One region of the Kitasatospora sp. NPDC005856 genome, then DNA from elsewhere that is predicted to be linked to it. Evidence: riboswitches for the same ligand, from Rfam matches in the RefSeq annotation. Region 1 holds a riboswitch; each other region holds the start of a gene.
What was found. A riboswitch is a leader RNA that binds a small molecule or an ion and turns the genes downstream of it on or off. The one in region 1 is predicted to bind cobalamin.
Positions count from the first base shown of each region.

Region 2: linked by a shared signal. The riboswitch ahead of metE (5-methyltetrahydropteroyltriglutamate--homocysteine S-methyltransferase) and the one ahead of ABZ449_RS14030 (ribonucleoside-diphosphate reductase subunit alpha) in region 1 are both predicted to bind cobalamin.
Region 3: linked by a shared signal. The riboswitch ahead of ABZ449_RS24660 (cobalamin biosynthesis protein) and the one ahead of ABZ449_RS14030 (ribonucleoside-diphosphate reductase subunit alpha) in region 1 are both predicted to bind cobalamin.
Region 4: linked by a shared signal. The riboswitch ahead of ABZ449_RS15035 (HoxN/HupN/NixA family nickel/cobalt transporter) and the one ahead of ABZ449_RS14030 (ribonucleoside-diphosphate reductase subunit alpha) in region 1 are both predicted to bind cobalamin.

Region 1 is NZ_JBEXWT010000018.1:71,335-75,872, forward strand. Features, by position in the region: gene ABZ449_RS14030 (ribonucleoside-diphosphate reductase subunit alpha) at 1-2,005, opposite strand, end outside; cobalamin riboswitch at 2,198-2,330, opposite strand; gene ABZ449_RS14035 (glycosyltransferase family 39 protein) at 2,403-4,070, opposite strand; gene ABZ449_RS14040 (glycosyl hydrolase) at 4,067-4,538, opposite strand, start outside.
Region 2 is NZ_JBEXWT010000015.1:86,210-90,747, reverse strand. Features, by position in the region: gene ABZ449_RS12445 (magnesium and cobalt transport protein CorA) at 1-9, opposite strand, end outside; gene metE (5-methyltetrahydropteroyltriglutamate--homocysteine S-methyltransferase) at 200-2,515, opposite strand; cobalamin riboswitch at 2,694-2,882, opposite strand; gene ABZ449_RS12435 (alpha/beta hydrolase) at 3,072-3,887, opposite strand; gene ABZ449_RS12430 (alpha-hydroxy-acid oxidizing protein) at 4,154-4,538, shown strand, end outside.
Region 3 is NZ_JBEXWT010000043.1:43,375-47,912, forward strand. Features, by position in the region: gene ABZ449_RS24655 (alpha/beta hydrolase) at 325-1,431, opposite strand; cobalamin riboswitch at 1,762-1,895, shown strand; gene ABZ449_RS24660 (cobalamin biosynthesis protein) at 2,003-3,019, shown strand; gene ABZ449_RS24665 (cobyric acid synthase) at 3,016-4,538, shown strand, end outside.
Region 4 is NZ_JBEXWT010000020.1:65,956-70,493, forward strand. Features, by position in the region: gene ABZ449_RS15020 (AAA family ATPase) at 1-151, shown strand, start outside; gene ABZ449_RS15025 (hypothetical protein) at 148-1,818, opposite strand; gene ABZ449_RS15030 (metalloregulator ArsR/SmtB family transcription factor) at 1,924-2,307, opposite strand; cobalamin riboswitch at 2,389-2,602, shown strand; gene ABZ449_RS15035 (HoxN/HupN/NixA family nickel/cobalt transporter) at 2,633-3,751, shown strand; gene ABZ449_RS15040 (type B 50S ribosomal protein L31) at 3,820-4,068, opposite strand; gene rpmG (50S ribosomal protein L33) at 4,117-4,281, opposite strand; gene ABZ449_RS15050 (aminopeptidase P family protein) at 4,521-4,538, shown strand, end outside.

The DNA of each region.
Region 1 (4,538 bases):
CGCGGGTCTGCTGGTCCCAGACGCCGAGCTCCTTGAGCTCGCGCACCAGGTACGGGTTGACCTGGAGGAACTCGCCGGACAGCGTCTCGCGCTTGAACAGGTTGGACACCTGCGGCTCGATGCACTCGTACACGCCGGCGATGGAGGCGATGGTCGCGGTCGGCGCGATCGCCAGCAGCAGCGAGTTGCGCAGGCCGGTCTCGGCGATCCGGGCGCGCAGCGCCGTCCAGCGGTCGGCCCACTGCGGGGCGGCGCTCGGGAAGTGGTCGATGTGCAGCTCGCCGCGGGCGGCGCGGGTCTCGCCGTACGCCTCGTGGCGGCCCAGCTGCTCGGCCAGGTCGGCGGAGCGCTCGTACGCGGTGAGCATGATGCGCTCGGAGATCAGCGTCGACAGGGCCTTCGCCTCGGCCGAGTCGAAGTCGATCCGCAGCTTGAAGAAGACGTCCTGCAGGCCCATCACGCCCAGGCCGACCGGCCGCCAGCGGGAGTTGGACGTCCCGGCCTCGGTGGTCGGGTAGAAGTTGATGTCCACCACGCGGTCGAGGAAGGTGACGGCGGTGCGCACGGTGGCGTCCAGCCGCTCCCAGTCCATCGCGCCGAGGAGGTCGGCGGCCGAGGCGCCCGGGGCGACGTGGGCGCCCAGGTTGACCGAGCCCAGGTTGCAGACGGCGGTCTCGGAGTCGTCCGTGACCTCCAGGATCTCGGTGCACAGGTTGGAGGAGTGCACCGTGCGGCCCGGCAGCGCGGTCTGGTTGGCGGCGCGGTTGGAGGCGTCCTTGAAGGTCATCCAGCCGTTGCCGGTCTGCGCGAGGGTGCGCATCATGCGGGCGTACAGGGTCTGCGCCGGGATGGTGCGCACGGCCTTGCCGGCCAGCTCGGCCTTGCGGTAGGCCTCGTCGAACTCCTCGCCCCACAGGTCGACCAGCTCGGGCACGTCGGCCGGGGAGAACAGCGACCAGTCCTGGTCGGCGTTGACCCGGCGCATGAACTCGTCCGGGATCCAGTGCGCCAGGTTGAGGTTGTGGGTGCGGCGGGCCTCTTCGCCGGTGTTGTCGCGGAGCTCCAGGAACTCCTCGATGTCGGCGTGCCAGGTCTCCAGGTAGACGCAGGCCGCGCCCTTGCGGCGGCCGCCCTGGTTGACGGCGGCGACCGAGGAGTCGAGGGTGCGCAGGAACGGCACGATGCCGTTGGACTTGCCGTTGGTGCCGCGGATCAGGCTGCCGCGCGAGCGGATGCGCGAGTAGGACAGGCCGATGCCGCCGGCGTGCTTGGACAGGCGGGCGATCTGCGCGTAGCGGTTGTAGATCGAGTCCAGGTTGTCCAGCGGCGAGTCGAGCAGGTAGCAGCTCGACATCTGCGGGTGGCGGGTGCCGGAGTTGAAGAGCGTCGGCGAGGAGGTCAGGTACTCCAGGCGGCTCATCAGGCCGTACAGCTCGGCCACCTCGCGCACCGACTGCTCGCTGTCGCCGACCGCCAGGCCGCACGCGACGCGGAGCAGGAAGTGCTGCGGGGTCTCGATCACCTTGCGGGTGATCGGGTGGCGCAGCAGATAGCGGGACTGCACGGTGCGCAGGCCGAAGTACTCGAAGCGGTCGTCGCCCGCGGTGTCGATCAGCGCGTCCAGGGCGGCGGCGTGCTTGGCGACGAAGGCCGCGGTGGTGTCGCCGATCAGGCCCTCGGCGTGGCCGACGGCGATCGAGGCGGAGAAGGACACCGAGCCCTGGCTGTTCGCCTCGTCGACGATCTCCAGGGCGAGCAGGCGGGCGGCGAGCTTCGAGTACTGGGGGTCCTCGGCGATCATCGACGCGGCGGCGTCCACGGCCAGCCCGCGCAGCTCGGCGAAGTCCGAGCCGGCGTGGCGGCCGCGCAGCGCGGCGGCGGCGACATGGCCGGGGTCGACCTCGGTGAGGTCGGTGCTGCGATCGGTGAGCAGCCGCAGCAGGGCACCGCCGGGGTCGGAGACCGTCGGGTCGGTGAAGGCGGTACCGGTGCCCTGGGCGGGCAGGGTGGCTGAGGCGGCGATGGTCAAGGCGCTCTCTCCTGGCGGCGATCGGCGGCGGTGATCGGGGGCCACCGGGCCGATCGGGGCAGGGGAGCACGGCACGAACGCAGACGGCGTCGCGCGACGGTGACTCCCCGGCCCGCCCGCGAGGCCCGGAGGGGTACTGCTCGTGCCGGCGCGGCCTCTGCGGGAGGGCCGTGGCGCACGCTGTTCGGCAGGTCATCGGACTCGCGGTACGGCTGCTGGAGCCGCCCGCACACCGCTGCGGGGCAGTCCCGGATTCGCACCGGGTTCCCCTGCATCGACAGCAGAAGCGAGCATACATGTTGTGCCGCCTCACTGCGGCGGCACCATATGTTGTGCCTGTCGTGTCGCGGATGTGCGTGGGCCGGGCGGCGGGTCAGTGCTTGAGATAGACCTTGTACGTACTCGAATCGCCGGTCGGCGAGGTGAACTGGGCGACCAGCCGGTAGTGCCCGGCGGTGGTCAGGGCCTCGCTCAGGGCCCGGTCGGTGGCCCTCGGCGCGGTGCTGTCGAGGACGACCATCGTGAACCAGCCGTCCCGGATCGCGGCCACGCTGCCGTCGTCGCCGTGGTGCTGGACGCCGGCCCCGTCGCGGTACTCCGTGCCGGTGTGCGCGGAGACCCACTGCTCGGGCTTGGAGACGCTGCCGAGGTAGTACTCGGCGAGTCCGTCGACCTCGGTGAGATAGCGGCCCTGGGGCTGCGTGTGGGCCCGCAGGACGGCCAGCAGGCGGCCGGAGTCGGGCCCGTTCTGGTAGCGCAGTGCGGACTGCTCCAGGCCGAGGGCGAGCAGGGCGACCCAGACCAGGATGCCGAGCTGGGGATGGCGGAAGTGGGCGCCCACCAGCCGGGTCAGGCCGACCCCGGCGAGCGGGGCGGCGAGCAGCATGCCGTAGCCGAGGTGGCGGAACAGCGCGCCGGAGGTGCCCGTCCACAGGTGGGCGGCGGGGATCAGCAGGGAGGTGACGGTCAGGGTGGCCCCGAGCAGGGCGCGCAGGCCCCGGGTGGTGGGGACGGCGTCCTTCTCCGGCGCGTCGTGCTCGTTCATCTGTTCGCGGCGCGCGTAGGCGATGGTGCCGGCCACTGCGAGGGCGGTGAAGAGGCCGGCCCACCGGAGCGTGGCGAGCAGGATCGAGCCGGCCGAGCCGGGGGCGTTGCCGTGGGAGGGCGACCATCCGGCGACCTTGCCGAGGATGCCGTACGGGAGCAACAGGACGAAGGTGCCGAGGGCCGCCAGCAGCGCGCGCAGGGCGGCCGGCCCGGCCCGGTGGTACGGCCGGGCGCAGGCGAAGGCGAGGGCCACCAGGGCGGGGACGGCGAAGGCCGCGGAGTAGGCCACGGCGCAGGCCAGCGCCGTGGGCGGGGCAGCGAGCAGGGCCAGGGCCGGATGCCGTCTCGCGGTGAACACCGTGGTCCAGGCCGCGAGGGCGACCAGCAGGACGGCGAGGGACTCGGGCGCGGCGTAGAAGCCGACCACGACGGTGGACTGGAGGACGGCGTACACGGCGATGGCGCAGATGGCGACCCGCTCGTTGAACAGCCGCCGGGTCAGCGAGTACAGCAGCACGGTGGTGAGCAGCGCGAAGCCGAGGCTGAGCAGCCGGGCGCCCCAGATGCCGTTGGCGTCGGCGGCGGCGCCGGCCAGTGGCGGGTAGAGCCAGGGTGAGCCGTGCACCCGGTCGACCAGGTCGGTGGTGACGGGGGTGCCGTGCAGGAGGTGGGCCAGCTGCTGGCGCCCGGCGACCATGGCGGCGGCCTCGTCGGGGTGCGCGGCGGCCAGCAGGCGCAGCGAGAGCGCGGCCTGGACGGTCAGGACGGCGCCCAGCAGGCCGAGGGCGATCCGGCGGCGGCGGGGGCTGGCGCCCGGGTCCCAGCCGATCGCGGGGACCTGCGGGATGGTGTACGGGGCCAGCTCGACGCCGCCGGGGTTGTCGACGGGCACGGGCGTACGGCGCGTACGGGGTTCCGGGCCGTCCGGCGGGGGGACGTCCGACACCGGGTCGGCGGGGTGGTCCGGGGTGGGGGAGAGGTCGCTGTTCATCATGGGTTCCGGATGTCGAAGCCGTAGCGGGGGGCGGACACCCGCTTCTTGAAGGCGGCGAGGGTGTCCGGAACGGTCTCGACCCGCCAGTCCGCCCGCTTGATCATGTTGAACCAGATGAAGCCGACGATGTCGTCGTGCGCCTCCATCCCGGAGTACAGCTGGTCGACGAAGGCCTGTTGGTGCCTGCCTTGCTCGGCGGCGGTCTCGCTGATGAAGAAGGGCTTGTTGCAGAAGGTGCGGATCTCGGCCATGGTCGGGCCGTACAGGGCCTCGAAGGTCTTGGGGCCGTCGTTGGTGAAGTAGCCGGTCATGCCGGCCCAGTCGACGTAGGTGTCGCCGGGGTAGTACGGCGCCAGGCGGGTGTTGGGCGCGGGGACGGTGATGTTGGGGCTCCAGACCCAGATCACGTTGGTGGCGCCGGCCTGGTCGAAGATGTCGTGGACGTGGCGCCAGGCGGCCACGAAGTCC
Region 2 (4,538 bases), on a different contig from region 1:
CGCGACCATCACCCACCGCCCTCCGAACCCGTTACCACCGACGGCCAGCCAACCTACCCGTTCGCACGGTCGTCCAGTACGCGTGCCGGGAGCCCCGGTCCGCACCGTCACGGCCCACTGCCAGATCTGGCCGTCCGACCGCCAGGGCGGGCACGACACATGTCGCCGTGCCCGCCCCTCGGTGTCTCGCCCCGGCATGTCAGCCCGCGAGTTCCTCCCGCAGGCGGCGGGCGGCGCCCACCAGGTTCTCCAGCGAGGCGCGGGTCTCCGGCCAGCCGCGGGTCTTCAGGCCGCAGTCGGGGTTGACCCACAGCCGCTCGGCCGGAATGGCCGCGAGCCCGGCGCGCAGCAGGGACACGGCCTCGCCGATGCTCGGGACGCGCGGGGAGTGGATGTCCCAGACGCCGGGTCCGACCTCGCGCGGGTAGCCGGCCTCGGCGAGTTCACCCGCGACCTCCATGTGGGAGCGGGCGGCCTCCAGGGAGATGACGTCCGCGTCGAGGTCGTCGATCGCGGTCATGATCGCGCCGAACTCGGCGTAGCACATGTGGGTGTGGATCTGGGTGTCGGCGCGGACGCCGGAGGTGGCGAGGCGGAAGGCCTCGGTGGCCCAGGCCAGGTAGTGCGGGCGGGCGGCGGCCCGCAGCGGGAGGGTCTCGCGCAGGGCCGGCTCGTCGACCTGGACGACGACGGCGCCGGCGGCCTCCAGGTCGGTGACCTCGTCGCGCAGGGCGAGGGCGACCTGGCGGGCGGTGTCGGCGAGCGGCTGGTCGTCGCGGACGAAGGACCAGGCGAGCATGGTGACCGGGCCGGTGAGCATGCCCTTGACCGGGCGGTCGGTGAGGTCCTGGGCGTAGCGGAACCAATCGGCGGTCATCGGGTGGGGGCGGGAGATGTCGCCGGCGAGGACCGGGGGTCGCACGTAGCGGGTGCCGTAGGACTGGACCCAGCCGTGCCGGGTGGCGAGGTATCCGGTGAGCTGTTCGGCGAAGTACTGGACCATGTCGTTGCGTTCGGGCTCGCCGTGGACGAGGACGTCCAGGCCTGCCTTCTCCTGGTAGGAGATGACGTCGCGGACTTCGGCCTCCATCCGCTCCCGGTACGCGGCCGCGTCGATGCGGCCCGCGGTCAGGTCAGCCCGGGCGAGGCGCAGGTCGGTGGTCTGCGGGAAGGAGCCGATGGTGGTGGTCGGCAGCAACGGGAGTCCGAGGCGGGCACGCTGGGCCTCGGCGCGCTGCGGGTAGGCCTGGGCGCGGCGGGCTTCGGCCTCGGTGACGGCTGCGGCGCGGGCGCGCACGGCCGGGTCGCGGGTGATCGGTGAGGTGGCGCGGGACGCGAGGTCGGCGCGGTTGGCGGCGAGTTCGGCGGTGACGGCGCCGGTACCCTCGCGCAGGCCGCGGGCGAGCAGGGCGGCCTCGGTGGCCTTCTGCTTGGCGAAGGCGAGCCAGCGGGCGATCTGCGGGTCGATGTCGCGTTCGAGAGTGGCGTCGATCGGCACGTGCAGCAGGGAGCAGGACGGCGCGACGTCCACGGTGCCGGCGAGACCGAGCAGGGTCGCCAGGGTGGCCAGCGACCTCTCCAGGTCGTTGATCCAGATGTTGCGCCCGTCGACCACGCCGGCGACCAGCCGCTTGCCGGGCAGCCCGCCGACGGCGGCGAGGTCGTCGAGGTTGGCGGCGGCCGGGCCGGTGAAGTCCAGCGCCAGGCCCTCGATCGGAGCCTTGGCGAGGACGGGCAGGGCGTCGCCGAGGCGGTCGAAGTAGCTCGCGACCAGCAGCTTCGGCCGGTCGGCGAGGGCGCCGAGGGCGCGGTAGGCGCGGGCGGCGGCGTTGAGCTCGGCCGGGGTGCGGTCCGGTACCAGGGCGGGCTCGTCCAGCTGCACCCAGGTGGCGCCGGCGGCCTTGAGGTCGGCGAGCAGCCGTGCGTAGACGGGCAGCAGCCGGTCGAGCAGGGTGACCGGCTGGAAGTCTGCGGCCACACCGGGGGCGGGCTTGGCGAGCAGCAGGTAGGTCACCGGGCCGACCAGCACCGGCCGGGCGTCGTGGCCGAGTGACAGTGCTTCGGTCAGCTCGCCGACGGCCTTGGCGGGGTTCGCGGCGAAGACGGTGTCCGGCCCCAACTCGGGCACGAGGTAGTGGTAGTTGGTGTCGAACCACTTGGTCATCTCCAGTGGCGCGAGGTCCTGGGTGCCGCGCGCCATGGCGAAGTAGCCGTTCAGCGGGTCGGCGTCGACCGCCGCGCGGTGGCGGGCGGGGACGGCGCCGACGGCGAGAGTGGTGTCCAGCATGTGGTCGTAGAGCGAGAAGTCACCGGTCGGCACCTCCTCGATGCCGGAGTCGGCGAGCTGCTGCCAGTTCCCGCGGCGCAGGCCGGCGGCCGTGGCGAGCAGTGCCTCGGCGGTGACCGTGCCCTTCCAGTAGCCCTCGATCGCCTTCTTGAGCTCGCGGCCCCGGCCCTGACGGGGGTAGCCGTACACGGTGGCGAGGGTTGCCGCGGATGCGGACGTCGTGGTCAAGGGACTCTCCTTCGCGAGTCTGTCTCCTCAGGAATCCGGAGACGGCACGAAGGCGGGAAGGGATGACGAAACCGGGCAGCGGCCGCAGTGAAGGTACGGTCCTGGTCCGCCTGGTATGGTCGCCGACCCGCCCTCGAGGTCACCGGATGGCCGCGCGCGTTCGGTCGCGTGCGGGCAGTGGCAGGTCTTCGGACTCGCGGGCACACCCGCCCTCTCGAAGGCGGACACCTACTGGCCGTCGCTTCCCAGACCCGGCCGGGCCCAGTGCGTATGACGGCGGTCGTTCCCACTCACCGCTGCGGGGCAGTCCCGGATTCCCACCGGGTTCCCTCTTACGACGCGCCTGCCTGGCGGACAGGGCGAACCAGCTGCCAGGCCAGCCTAGAGGAAGAACACCGGCTTCCGGCCGAGGAACCGCTCGATCGTCCGGATACTGAGACATCGTTGAAGATCACGCCCGACCGGCTGCCCCGTGGTCAAGGTGGCGTCACGTATCGCAAGGACAGCCGGAGATCATCCCTTGTCTGCCGGGCCGTGCTCTGACCGGGGCCAGGGGTCAGCCTCCGGAGCCCACCGAGTCGGCGAAGGCGACCAGCCGCGCGCTGACGGCCTCGGGCTGGTCGACGTGGGCGGCGTGGCCCGCGCCGTCGAAGACCGTGGAGGTGGCCCCGGGGTTGAGGGCGGCGGTGGCGGCGGCGTGCTCGGCAGGCCAGAACTGGCTCTCGGCGCCCGCGGTGATCAGCACCGGGACCTCGGCGCGGGCGACGACGTCGCGCCAGTCCTGGCGGGAGTGGTCGAGCAGTAGCGGGTGGGTGTCAGGGGTGATCAGGATCTCGGCTCCACGCCCGTCGGCCGCCTTGATCGCGGCGTCGAGATCGGCCGGGTCACGCCAGGGACGGCCGTGGCCGGTGGCGAACCAGTCCGGCGTTGTGAAGAAGGTGCCGAGGTTCTCCTCGGTGAGGCCGTAGAAGCCGTACGGCCAGTCGGCGCTGTTGACCATCCTCGGGGTCTGGTCGACCGTGGCGATCCCGGCGAGGCGTCCGGTGCCGAAGAGGCTGACGTAGGCCCAGATCGTGTTGGCGCCCATGGACTGGCCGACGGCGACGACGTCACGCAGGTCGAGGGCGGTGATCAGGTCGTCCAGGTCCTTGCCGTGCCGGGAGAGCCGCTGCCCCCAGGAGGGCCGGTCGGACTGCCCGTGCCACCGCCGGTCCAGGGAGATCACCCGGCGGCCCGCCTCGCGCAGAGGCGCCCACTGCAGCGCCCAGTCGTCGGCCGGCGCGCCGTAGCCGGGGACGAGCAGCACGGGCCGGCCCTCGCCCTCGTCGTAGTAGTGCAGCTGCACGCCGTCGTTTGTGGTGATCCGGGGCACGGGGTCTCCTTGCAGGAGGAGCGGTCGCTGGACTGGTTCATCGTGCGAGGGTGCGAATCGGTGCCCTTCGCGACGCACGCGGGATTCATCCGATCGGCGGAGTCGCCGGGGCCGCCGCCGGGGGCCGTTTGTCGCCACCGACAATTCGCCGCCCGTACCTACTGGCCCCGAGCACATGGTTCCCGCGCACCCCGGGCGGCACGGTGGGAGTGCGGCTTGGGGGACGGCCCCCAGGCCGCCCATGGTGAGAGGAACGGAGACAGGCGATGGATGTGAACTCCCAGGGGCAGTTCGGGGACTTCCAGAACGAGATCTACTTCGACGGGCTGTCGGGCGTGCTGCCGACGATGCCGATGGCCTTCGCCGAGCTGGAGGCTCGGGCACAGGCCGCACTGCCGCCGTCGGTGCTGTCGTACGTGGCCGGCGGCGCCGGGGACGAGTCCACCCAGCGGGCGAACGTCACCGCGTTCGAGCGGTACGGCCTGGTGCCGCGGATGATGGTCGGCGCCACCGAGCGGGACATGAGCGTCGACCTGTTCGGCCTGCGACTGCCGTCGCCGCTGCTCATGGCGCCGGTCGGGGTGATCGGCCTGTGCGCGCAGGACGGCCACGGCGACCTCGCCACCGCGCGGGCGGCCGCCCGCACCGGCG
Region 3 (4,538 bases), on a different contig from region 1:
ATCAGGGTGGATTTCGCGCGGCTCGCATGGTGGTTCGTCCTCCGCCGACTTCCGGCGGAGCTGTCCAGAACGAATCCGGACGGGCGGCGCGCGGGGTGGGGGGATCGTGCTGCGCGAGAAGTCGGACTGGCCGACTTCTCGCGCGCCGTGGGCGGAATGGGGGAAACGTTCATTCGTGGACGGGGGGAAGCGCACCGGAAAAGGTCGTCGGGCGCCGCCGGAAACGCCCGCACGAGGAGGGGGGCGAGGGCCCGGCTCGTGGGTTCCGCGGGACTCCGGGACCTTCCCCGTCCCGGGGCCCGGCCACGAGCCGCGGGAGTCGCCCTACAGCAGCGGCGTGAGCCAGCGGCGGAGGAGTTCGGTGTAGCGGTCGGGAGCGGTGTTCCAGAGGGTGGCGTGGTCGGCCCCGGGGAAGGGCTGGAGGCTGACCACGTCGCGACGGGCGGCGGCCAGCTTCTCGGCGGTGCCGAAGGGCGCGATCCGGTCCTCGGGGCTGTGCAGGAGGAGGGTGGGCACCCGCAGGTCGGTGCCCTCGGCGATGCGGCCGAAGTCGGCGAGGTCGACGCCGGTGCGGCCCTCCGCGGCCAGGGCCCCGAGCTCGGCGGCGACGCCCTGGAAGCCGGCCCGGGCGGCGTCCCGGCGGGCGGAGGCCGGGAGGTCGAGCACCGGCGAGTCGAGGATCAGGCCGCTGATGGCGTGCGGCCAGGCGGAGCGGGCCGCGGTCTGGAGGACCATGGTGGCGCCGAGGGACCAGCCGTAGAGGATCACCCGGCCCGCGCCGCTGTCGAGCGCCAGCCGTACCGCCGACTCGATGTCGCGCCACTCGGTCTCGCCGAAGTGGCTGAGCCCGTCCGGGGAGGCGGGGGCGCCGCGGTCGCCTCGGTAGGTGACGGCGAGGGCGGGCAGGCCGAGCCGGTCGAGGACGGGGAGCACCGGGAGGGTCTGCTGGCGGTCCGCCTCGGGGCCGTGCACCAGGATCACCCAGGTGCCGCGCTTGCCGTCGAGCCGCCAGGCGGGCAGGGCGCCGAGCTCTCCGTCGGCGGCGGTGTCGGCGAAGGCGAGGCCGAGCGCCTCGGTGGGGTCGCCGAGGTGGACGCGGGGGGTGAAGCGGACCTCGGTGCCCGGGGCGAGGGTGCCCCGGTCGGCGCGGACCAGCCGGCGGGTGACACCCGACTCGTCGCCGTGCAGGACCTCCTCGACCACCGCGTGCCCGCCGTCCGCCCACTCGACCGCCCAGCGGCCGGGGCGCAGGCTCTCGGGGGCGCGGGTGAAGGTGATCCGGCCGGGGGCGAGCTCGCGGACCAGGACCGGCCCCGACTCCTGGACGGTGGCCTCCGGACGGACCATCCGCTCGGAGGCCCGACGGCCGATCACCAGCACGGCGGCCCCGACCGCGGCGGCCGCCACGACGGCGGCGGTTCCCCAACGCATTTCGCTCCCCGCTCTGTTGCTGACGGACCGGACGGTGTTCGAGCACCAGTCCACCGGCGCCCCGCCCGCCCGGCCACCCGGCTGGGCCGTCCGGGTCACCCGGGCGGCGGCCCGACGGCGCTGAGGAGGTGCCAGAAGCGGGCGGCGAGGGTGCCGGTGGCGGGGGCGGCGCAGGGGGCGACGTGGGGCGGTGCGGCCGGCCCGGAGTGGTGCCGTGCCGGGCGTCCCACGGGGTGTCAGCGGCGTCCGCGTGTGACCAACCCCTCCGTGACCTCGGTTGACTCCCGGTTCGGGCGCGTGATGGGATCCTGGGGCCAAACGGAGGCATGGAGAGGAAGCCGGTGGAATTCCGGCGCGGTCCCGCCACTGTCACCGGGGAGCACGTTCGGAACATCGCCACGGCGGGCCGTCGACGGCCGCTGGAAGGCTCCGGGGGTGCGTCCGACCCGGAAGCCAGGAGACTCTCGCCCCCGTCACGTCGATCCAGGGCGCGGACCCTGAGTGAGGACACGCACGCGATGCAGGCTGCCCCGCCCTGCCGGACTCCGAGCCGCCCTCCGTCGTGCGCCCGATGACCGCGTCCGCACCCCCGTCCTCCTCCCCGCGCCGGCCTGCCCGCGCTCCGCGCCCGCTGGTCCGCGCCGCTGCGTTCGCGCTCGGCGCCGCCGCGGGCTACGCCGCCGACGCCCGTTTCGCCGACCCGCGCCGCGGCCACCCGGTGGCCGCCTTCGGCAGCGCCGCCACCCGGCTGGAGCGCCGGCTGTGGCGCGACGACCGCGGCGCGGGAGCCGGGTACACGGCGCTGTGCGTGGGCACGGTCGCGGCGGGCGCGCTCGCCCTGGACCGTACGGTGGGCCGGCGCCCGCTGGGCCGGGCGGCGCTGGCGGCGGCCGCGACCTGGACGGTGCTCGGCGGCACCTCGCTGACCCGGGAGGCGCGCACCATCGGCCGCTCGCTGGCCGCGGGCGACCTCGCGGCCGCCCGGGAGCGGCTGCCGCACCTGTGCGGGCGGGACCCGAGCGCGCTGGACGGGCAGCAGATCGCCCGGGCGGTGGTCGAGTCGGTGGCCGAGAACACCGCCGACGCCGTGGTGAACGCGCTGACCTGGGGCACCCTGGCCGGCACCCCCGGCCTGCTGGCCTTCCGCGCCGTCAACACCCTGGACGCCATGGTGGGCCACCGCTCGCCGCGCTACGCCCGGTTCGGCTGGGCCTCGGCCCGGCTGGACGACCTGGCGGGCTGGCCGGGCGCCCGGCTGACGGCGCTGCTGACGGTGGCCGCCGCGCCCGAGCCCCGGACCGCCTGGCGGGTCTGGCGGCGCGACGGTTCCGCGCACCCGAGCCCGAACGCGGGCCAGGCCGAGTCGGCGTTCGCCGGAGCGGTGGGCGTCCGGCTGGGCGGGACGCTGCGGTACGGCGAGCGCGTGGAGCACCGGCCCGTACTGGGTGCGGAGCTGCGGCCGGTGACGGTCGACGACATCGAGCGTGCCTGCGCGCTCTCCCGGCGGGTGGGCGCACTGGCGCTGGGTACGACGGTCGCGGGGCACGTCCTGCTGCGGACACTGCTGAAGAAGAGGGGACGGGCATGAGCAACGCGCTGCTGGTCGCGGGGACGACCTCGGACGCGGGCAAGAGCGTGGTGACGGCCGGGATCTGCCGTTGGCTCGTCCGCCAGGGCGTACGGGTCGCGCCGTTCAAGGCGCAGAACATGTCGCTCAACTCCTTCGTCACCGCCGACGGCGCCGAGATCGGCCGCGCCCAGGCGATGCAGGCGCAGGCCGCCCGGGTGGAGCCGGAGGCGGCGATGAACCCGGTGCTGCTCAAGCCGGGCGCGGACGGCCGCAGCCAGGTCGTGCTGCTCGGCAAGCCGGTGGCCGAGGTGGGCGCGCTGGACTACCGGGAGCGCAAGCCCGTCCTGCTGGAGCGCGCCCTGGAGTGCCTGGCCGACCTGCGCCGCCGCTACGACGTGGTGGTCTGCGAGGGCGCGGGCTCGCCCGCCGAGATCAACCTGCGCGACCGCGACATCGCCAACATGGGCCTGGCCACGGCCGCCGCCCTGCCGGTGGTGGTGGTCGGGGACATCGACCGCGGCGGGGTCTTCGCGGCGATGTACGGGACACTGGCGCTGCTGTCGGCGGAGGACCAGCGGCACGTGGCCGGCTGGTTCGTCAACAAGTTCCGCGGCGACGCGCGGCTGCTCGCGCCCGGGCTGGAGATGCTGCACGAGCTGACCGGCCGTCCGGTGCTGGGCACGCTGCCGATGCTGCCCGGGCTCTGGCTGGACGCCGAGGACTCGCTGGACCTGTCGACGGTGGTGGACCGGGCGGACGGGCCCGGACCGCTCGGCGCGGACGTGCTGCGGGTGGCCGTGGTGCGCTTCCCGCGGCTGTCCAACTTCACCGACATGGACGCGCTCGCGCAGGAGCCGGGCGTGCTGGTCCGCTGGGCGACCCGGCCGGAGGAGCTGGCCGACGCCGACCTGGTGGTGCTGCCCGGCACCCGGGCCACCGTCGCGGACCTCGCCTGGCTGCGCGAGCGCGGCCTGGAGCCGGTGCTGAAGGCGCGGGCGGCGGCCGGGCTGCCGATCCTCGGGGTCTGCGGCGGCTACCAGATGCTGGCGCACTCGATCGTGGACGAGGTCGAGTCGAGGGCCGGCGCCGTCGAGGGCCTCGGCCTGTTGCCGACGCGGGTGCGGTTCGGCGCCGAGAAGGTGCTGGCGCGGCCCGTCGGCGAGGCGTACGGGCAGCGGGTGGAGGGCTACGAGATCCACCACGGGGTGGTCACCGTCGAGGGCGGGGAGACCTTCCTCTCCGACGGCCGGGGACGGAGCCTGGACGGCTGCCGGGTGGGCTCGGTCCGGGGCACGACCTGGCACGGCGCGCTGGAGAACGACGGGTTCCGCCGCGCGTTCCTGCGCGAGGTCGCGGAGCTGTCGGGCCGGGCGTTCGTCCCGGCCCCGGACACCTCCTTCGCCGCGGCGCGCGAGGCCCGGCTGGACCGGCTGGGCGACCTGATCGAGGAGCACGCCGACACCGACGCGCTGTGGAAGCTGATCGAGGGCGGGGTGCCGGCGGCCGGATCGCTGCCGTTCGTGCCGCCCGGGGCCCC
Region 4 (4,538 bases), on a different contig from region 1:
CGCGCAGGACTGCGCCCGGCGGGCCGAGGCACTGAGCCAGTACGCGAAGGAGGCGCAGGCCCACACCCTGCTGCTCGCCCTCGCCGAGGAGCTGGAGGACGCGGACCTGGCGGAGCGCAGCCGTGCGCGGCTGCGGGAGCTGTCGGACTAGCCGGTACGGAACGAGACCCGGGTGCGGTGCTCGCCGGTGCGGATGGTGAGCCCGTGCTCGGGGAGGCCGGCCGGGTCGCCGCCGTCGGCGAGCCAGCAGGCGACGGCGGAGCCGAGCAGCAGCGGGTCGAGGCCGGGGTCGGGCCGGCCCCAGTCCGGTTCGGTGCGGGCCTCCAGCAGCGGGCCGGTGCGCAGCCGGAGCAGGTGGCGGGCCGAGCCGAGGGCGGCCACCGCGACGGCGAGGCCGGGCAGTTCGGCGGCGGTGTCGGCGAGCCAGCGGGCGGCGGGGCGTTCGGCGTGGGTCTCGGTGCGGGCGAGCACCTCGGCGGTGTAGCGCAGGGCGTCGCCCGGGTGCTCGTCGGTGAGGGCGTGGAAGCCGCGCGGGGCGTGGTCGTGCGGGTCGAAGGGGTAGCGCCGCAGGCTCACCTCGGTGCCCTCGGCGCTGCCCCGGACGTCGTACGCGGTGGGCCCCTCGGCGCCGTCGGGGCAGGGGACGGGTCGGGGATAGGGCGGCAGGGCCGGTTCGCCCCGGGGTTCGTCGAGGTCGTCCAGGAAGGAGTAGAGCAGCGGGCGCAGCACCCGGGCGGATTCGCCGCGGCGGGCGAGGGAGCGGTCGGTGATCTCGCGCAGGCCGGTCGGGTCCTGGGCGAGGGCGGATTCCAGCTGGGCGGCGAGGTCTGCGCCCGGGTCGAGGACGGGTGCGGCCTGGCCGAAGGCGTAGCCGGGGGAGCGTGGGTCGAGTTCGGCGGCGCCGGTGGCGACGAGCAGGGTGCGGTGCTCCAGGGCGGCGCCGTAGACGGTGACCGAGCCGTGGTCGCCGATCACGCAGTCGGCGGCGACGAGCGCGGCCTGCCAGCCCTGGTGGGGCGGGATCAGGCGCAGGCCCATCCGGCGGGCGTCGTCGAGCAGTGCCTCGGGGTCGTGGCGGCTCCACACGTTGGGGTGCAGGACGACGGCCACCGTGTACTCGTCGGCGGGCAGTTGGCGGACCAGCCGTTGGGGCAGGTCGGGGTGGCGGCCGAATAACGAGTGCTCGCTCCAGGTGGAGCTGACGACGACGAGCCGTCGGCCGTCGACGGCACCGAGTGCGGTGCGGTAGGCGTCCCGGGAGCGCCGGCTGGCGAGCATCCGGTCGAAGCACGGGTCGCCGACCACCCGGGCGACGTCCAGCGCCTCGGGGCAGGAGGTCTGCAGCCGGTCCAGCTGCTCGGGGTGGGAGAGCCCGAGGACGTCCACGAACACCCTTCCGCGGTGGGTGAGTTCGTTGCGGGACAGGCCGGCCGAGCTGACCGTGTCGCCGGTGGACTCGGTCACCAGGCGGTTGTAGCCGGCGCCGTGCGGGAGGACGACGAGGCGGGCGTCCAGCCGGTGCATGGAGGAGTGGACGGCGCAGGCGACGGCCAGGTCGAAGCGGCGGCGGACGGCGTCCTCCCAGTCCAGCACGGTGAAGCCGGGCAGGCCGTGCAGGTACGCGTCCAGGGCGCGGTCGGCGAAGGCGGAGCCGGGGTTGACGGTGAAGTAGCGCTCGACGCCGTCCGGGTGCAGCAGGGTGAGGACGTCCAGGACCCGGGTGGCCGAGGTGAGGGTGCGGGCGACCGCCAGCACGCGGGCCCTGACCGGTCGGGTGTTCCACCGGTCGGCGGGCCAGGCGTGGGGGTGGGACGGCACACCATGATCGTACTCACCCGCTCCGGCCGCGGCGCGGTTCCGAGTGCCGGTCAGGGGATCGGCGGGCCGGCGGGTCGGCCGGTGGCCGTGGATGGGGCCCGCGGGTCAGCCGGTGGCCGCGGTGGGCTCGTGGTGTTCGGCGGCGGCGCACTCGTCGAGGAGGGGGCGCATGGCCTCGTCCACGAGCCGGTAGCGCACCACTCGTCCGTCCCGGTCGCCGGTGACCACGCCGGCCGTGCGGAGCAGCCGCAGGGCCTGGGAGACGGCGGGGTCGCGCATGCCGGTGGCGACCGCGAGGTCGGTGACGGCGAGCGGGCCGGCCCGGTGGAGGGCGAGCAGCAGGGCGAGCCGACCTGGGTCGGCGAGCAGGGAGAACCGCTCGGCCCAGGACCGGACGTGGGCCGGGTCGCCGATCGCGGCGATGGCCTCGCAGACCCGGTGTCCGTCGATGGTGCGGTGGTCCGCGCGGTCGGCCGGTACGAGATGCATGGGGGCATTCTCGCAGGCGGTGGCCTGTGATCCTGGACACCTGCGCAGGTGCGCAGCCTTGCACGCGTGAGGCGCGGCCCCTACGGTGTTCCCCGCCGTGGTGCTCGGGAAGACCGGTGACGGACCCTCAGGGGTCCCAGCCCGGAGCGGCCCTCGCCACTGTGATCGGGTCGTTCCTTCGTCCGCGGAGGAGCGTCGGCCGTACCCAGCGAGCCACTGGGCGCCTCGTGCGCCTGGGAAGGCGGGTACGGGCGTCCCGTAAGCCAGGAGACCGGCCACGGCATCTCACGAGGTTTTCCACGAGGTGCTGGAGCGTGATCCGCAGATGACCCTGCCCGAAACCGTTGCCGCCGGGGCGAAGCCGGCCCCCTCCGTGCTGCCCAGCTTCAAGTGGCGGCGCGAGGACACCATCCGTACGGCCGGGCTGATGGCGGTGATCGTGGCCATGCACGTGGTGGCCTTCGGCACGCTGATCTTCCTGGTCGCACCCGAGAAGTACGCGGTCGGTACCCAGGTCTTCGGGGTGGGCCTGGGTATCACCGCGTACACCCTCGGCATGCGCCACGCCTTCGACGCCGACCACATCGCGGTGATCGACAACACCACCCGCAAGCTGATGGCGGACGGCAAGCGGCCCGTCTCGGTGGGCTTCTGGTTCGCCCTCGGGCACTCCTCGATGGTGGTGCTGATGGCCGCCCTGGTGGCGGGCGGCGCGCAGCTGGCGGACACGCTGATGGACGACGAGTCGACCACCCACAAGTGGCTCGGCATGGTCGGGACGACCACCTCCGGCGTGTTCCTCTACCTGATCGGCGCGCTCAACCTGGCGGCGCTGCTGGGCATCCTCAAGGTGTTCCGTTCGATGCGGGCCGGGCAGTTCGACGAGAAGGAGCTGGAGTCGCACCTCGACTCGCGCGGCTTCATGGCCCGGGTGCTGAACCGGGCGACCCGTTCGATCACCCGGCCGGGGCAGATGTTCCCGGTGGGCATGGTGCTGGGCCTGGGCTTCGACACCGCGACCGAGGTCACCCTGATGGTGATGGCCGGTTCGGGCGCGGCCTCCGGGCTGCCCTGGTACGCGATCGCCTGCCTGCCGCTGCTGTTCGCGGCCGGGATGAGCCTGTTCGACACCCTGGACGGGACGTTCATGAACTTCGCGTACCAGTGGGCCTTCGCCAACCCGGTGCGCAAGGTGTACTACAACCTGACCATCACCGGCCTGTCGATCGCGGTGGCCTTCATTATCGGCACCATCGAGCTGGTCGGGGTGCTGCACGAGAAGCTCGATCTGACCGACCCGGTCACCGGGTTCATCGCCGACATATCGCTGGACAACGTCGGCTACGCCATCGCCGGGCTGTTCGTGGTGGTCTGGGCGGTGGCGATCGGCTACTGGAAGCTCGCCCGGGTCGAGCAGCGCTGGACACCGGACCAGGAGGCCTGAGCACGCGGAACGCGCCGAACGGCGCCGCCCCCGAAAATCCGGGGCGGCGCCGTTCGGCGCGTTCGCGGTCAGTGCCGGTCGCCGTAGCGGCGGCGGAACTGCTCGACCCGCCCGGCGGTGTCCAGCACCCGGGACTGGCCGGTGTAGAAGGGGTGGCTCGCCGAGGAGATCTCGACGTCGATCACCGGATAGGTGTCGCCGTCCTCCCACTCGACCGTGCGGTCACCGGTCACGGTGGAGCGGGTGAGGAAGGCGAGGCCGCCGACCTTGTCGCGGAAGACGACCGGACGGTAGGCGGGGTGGATTCCGGACTTCATGGGGGACTCCTCTCGGGTCGGGGTTCGGCGCTCCTCGCGGGTCGGGGTTCAGCGCTCCTCGCGGAAGTCGACGTGCCGGCCGGCGGCCGGGTCGTACTTGCGCAGGACCAGCCGGTCCGGGTCGTTGCGGCGGTTCTTGCGGGTCACGTACGTGAAGCCGGTGCCGGCGGTGGAGCGGAGCTTGGTCACCGGGCGCAGTTCGCTGCGGGCCATCGGGCGTCCTCCTGGGGCTGGGGTGTCGGACCTCGGGCGTCGGATCGAAACCGTACACCGAAATGGATGTCGTTTTCGTCTTCTCGCCATTCGCCCCAACGCGGGCCCGGTCCGGTCCATTCCCGGATGACGGCGCGAGGGGGCGGCGCGGTCGCGCAGGGGGGCGCGCAAGGGGTATTGGGGGTTCTGTCGGGGGTGCTCGGCGGGCGCTTCGGGCCGGGGGTTCGTAGGCTCGACGCATGGCGGATGCGTACGCG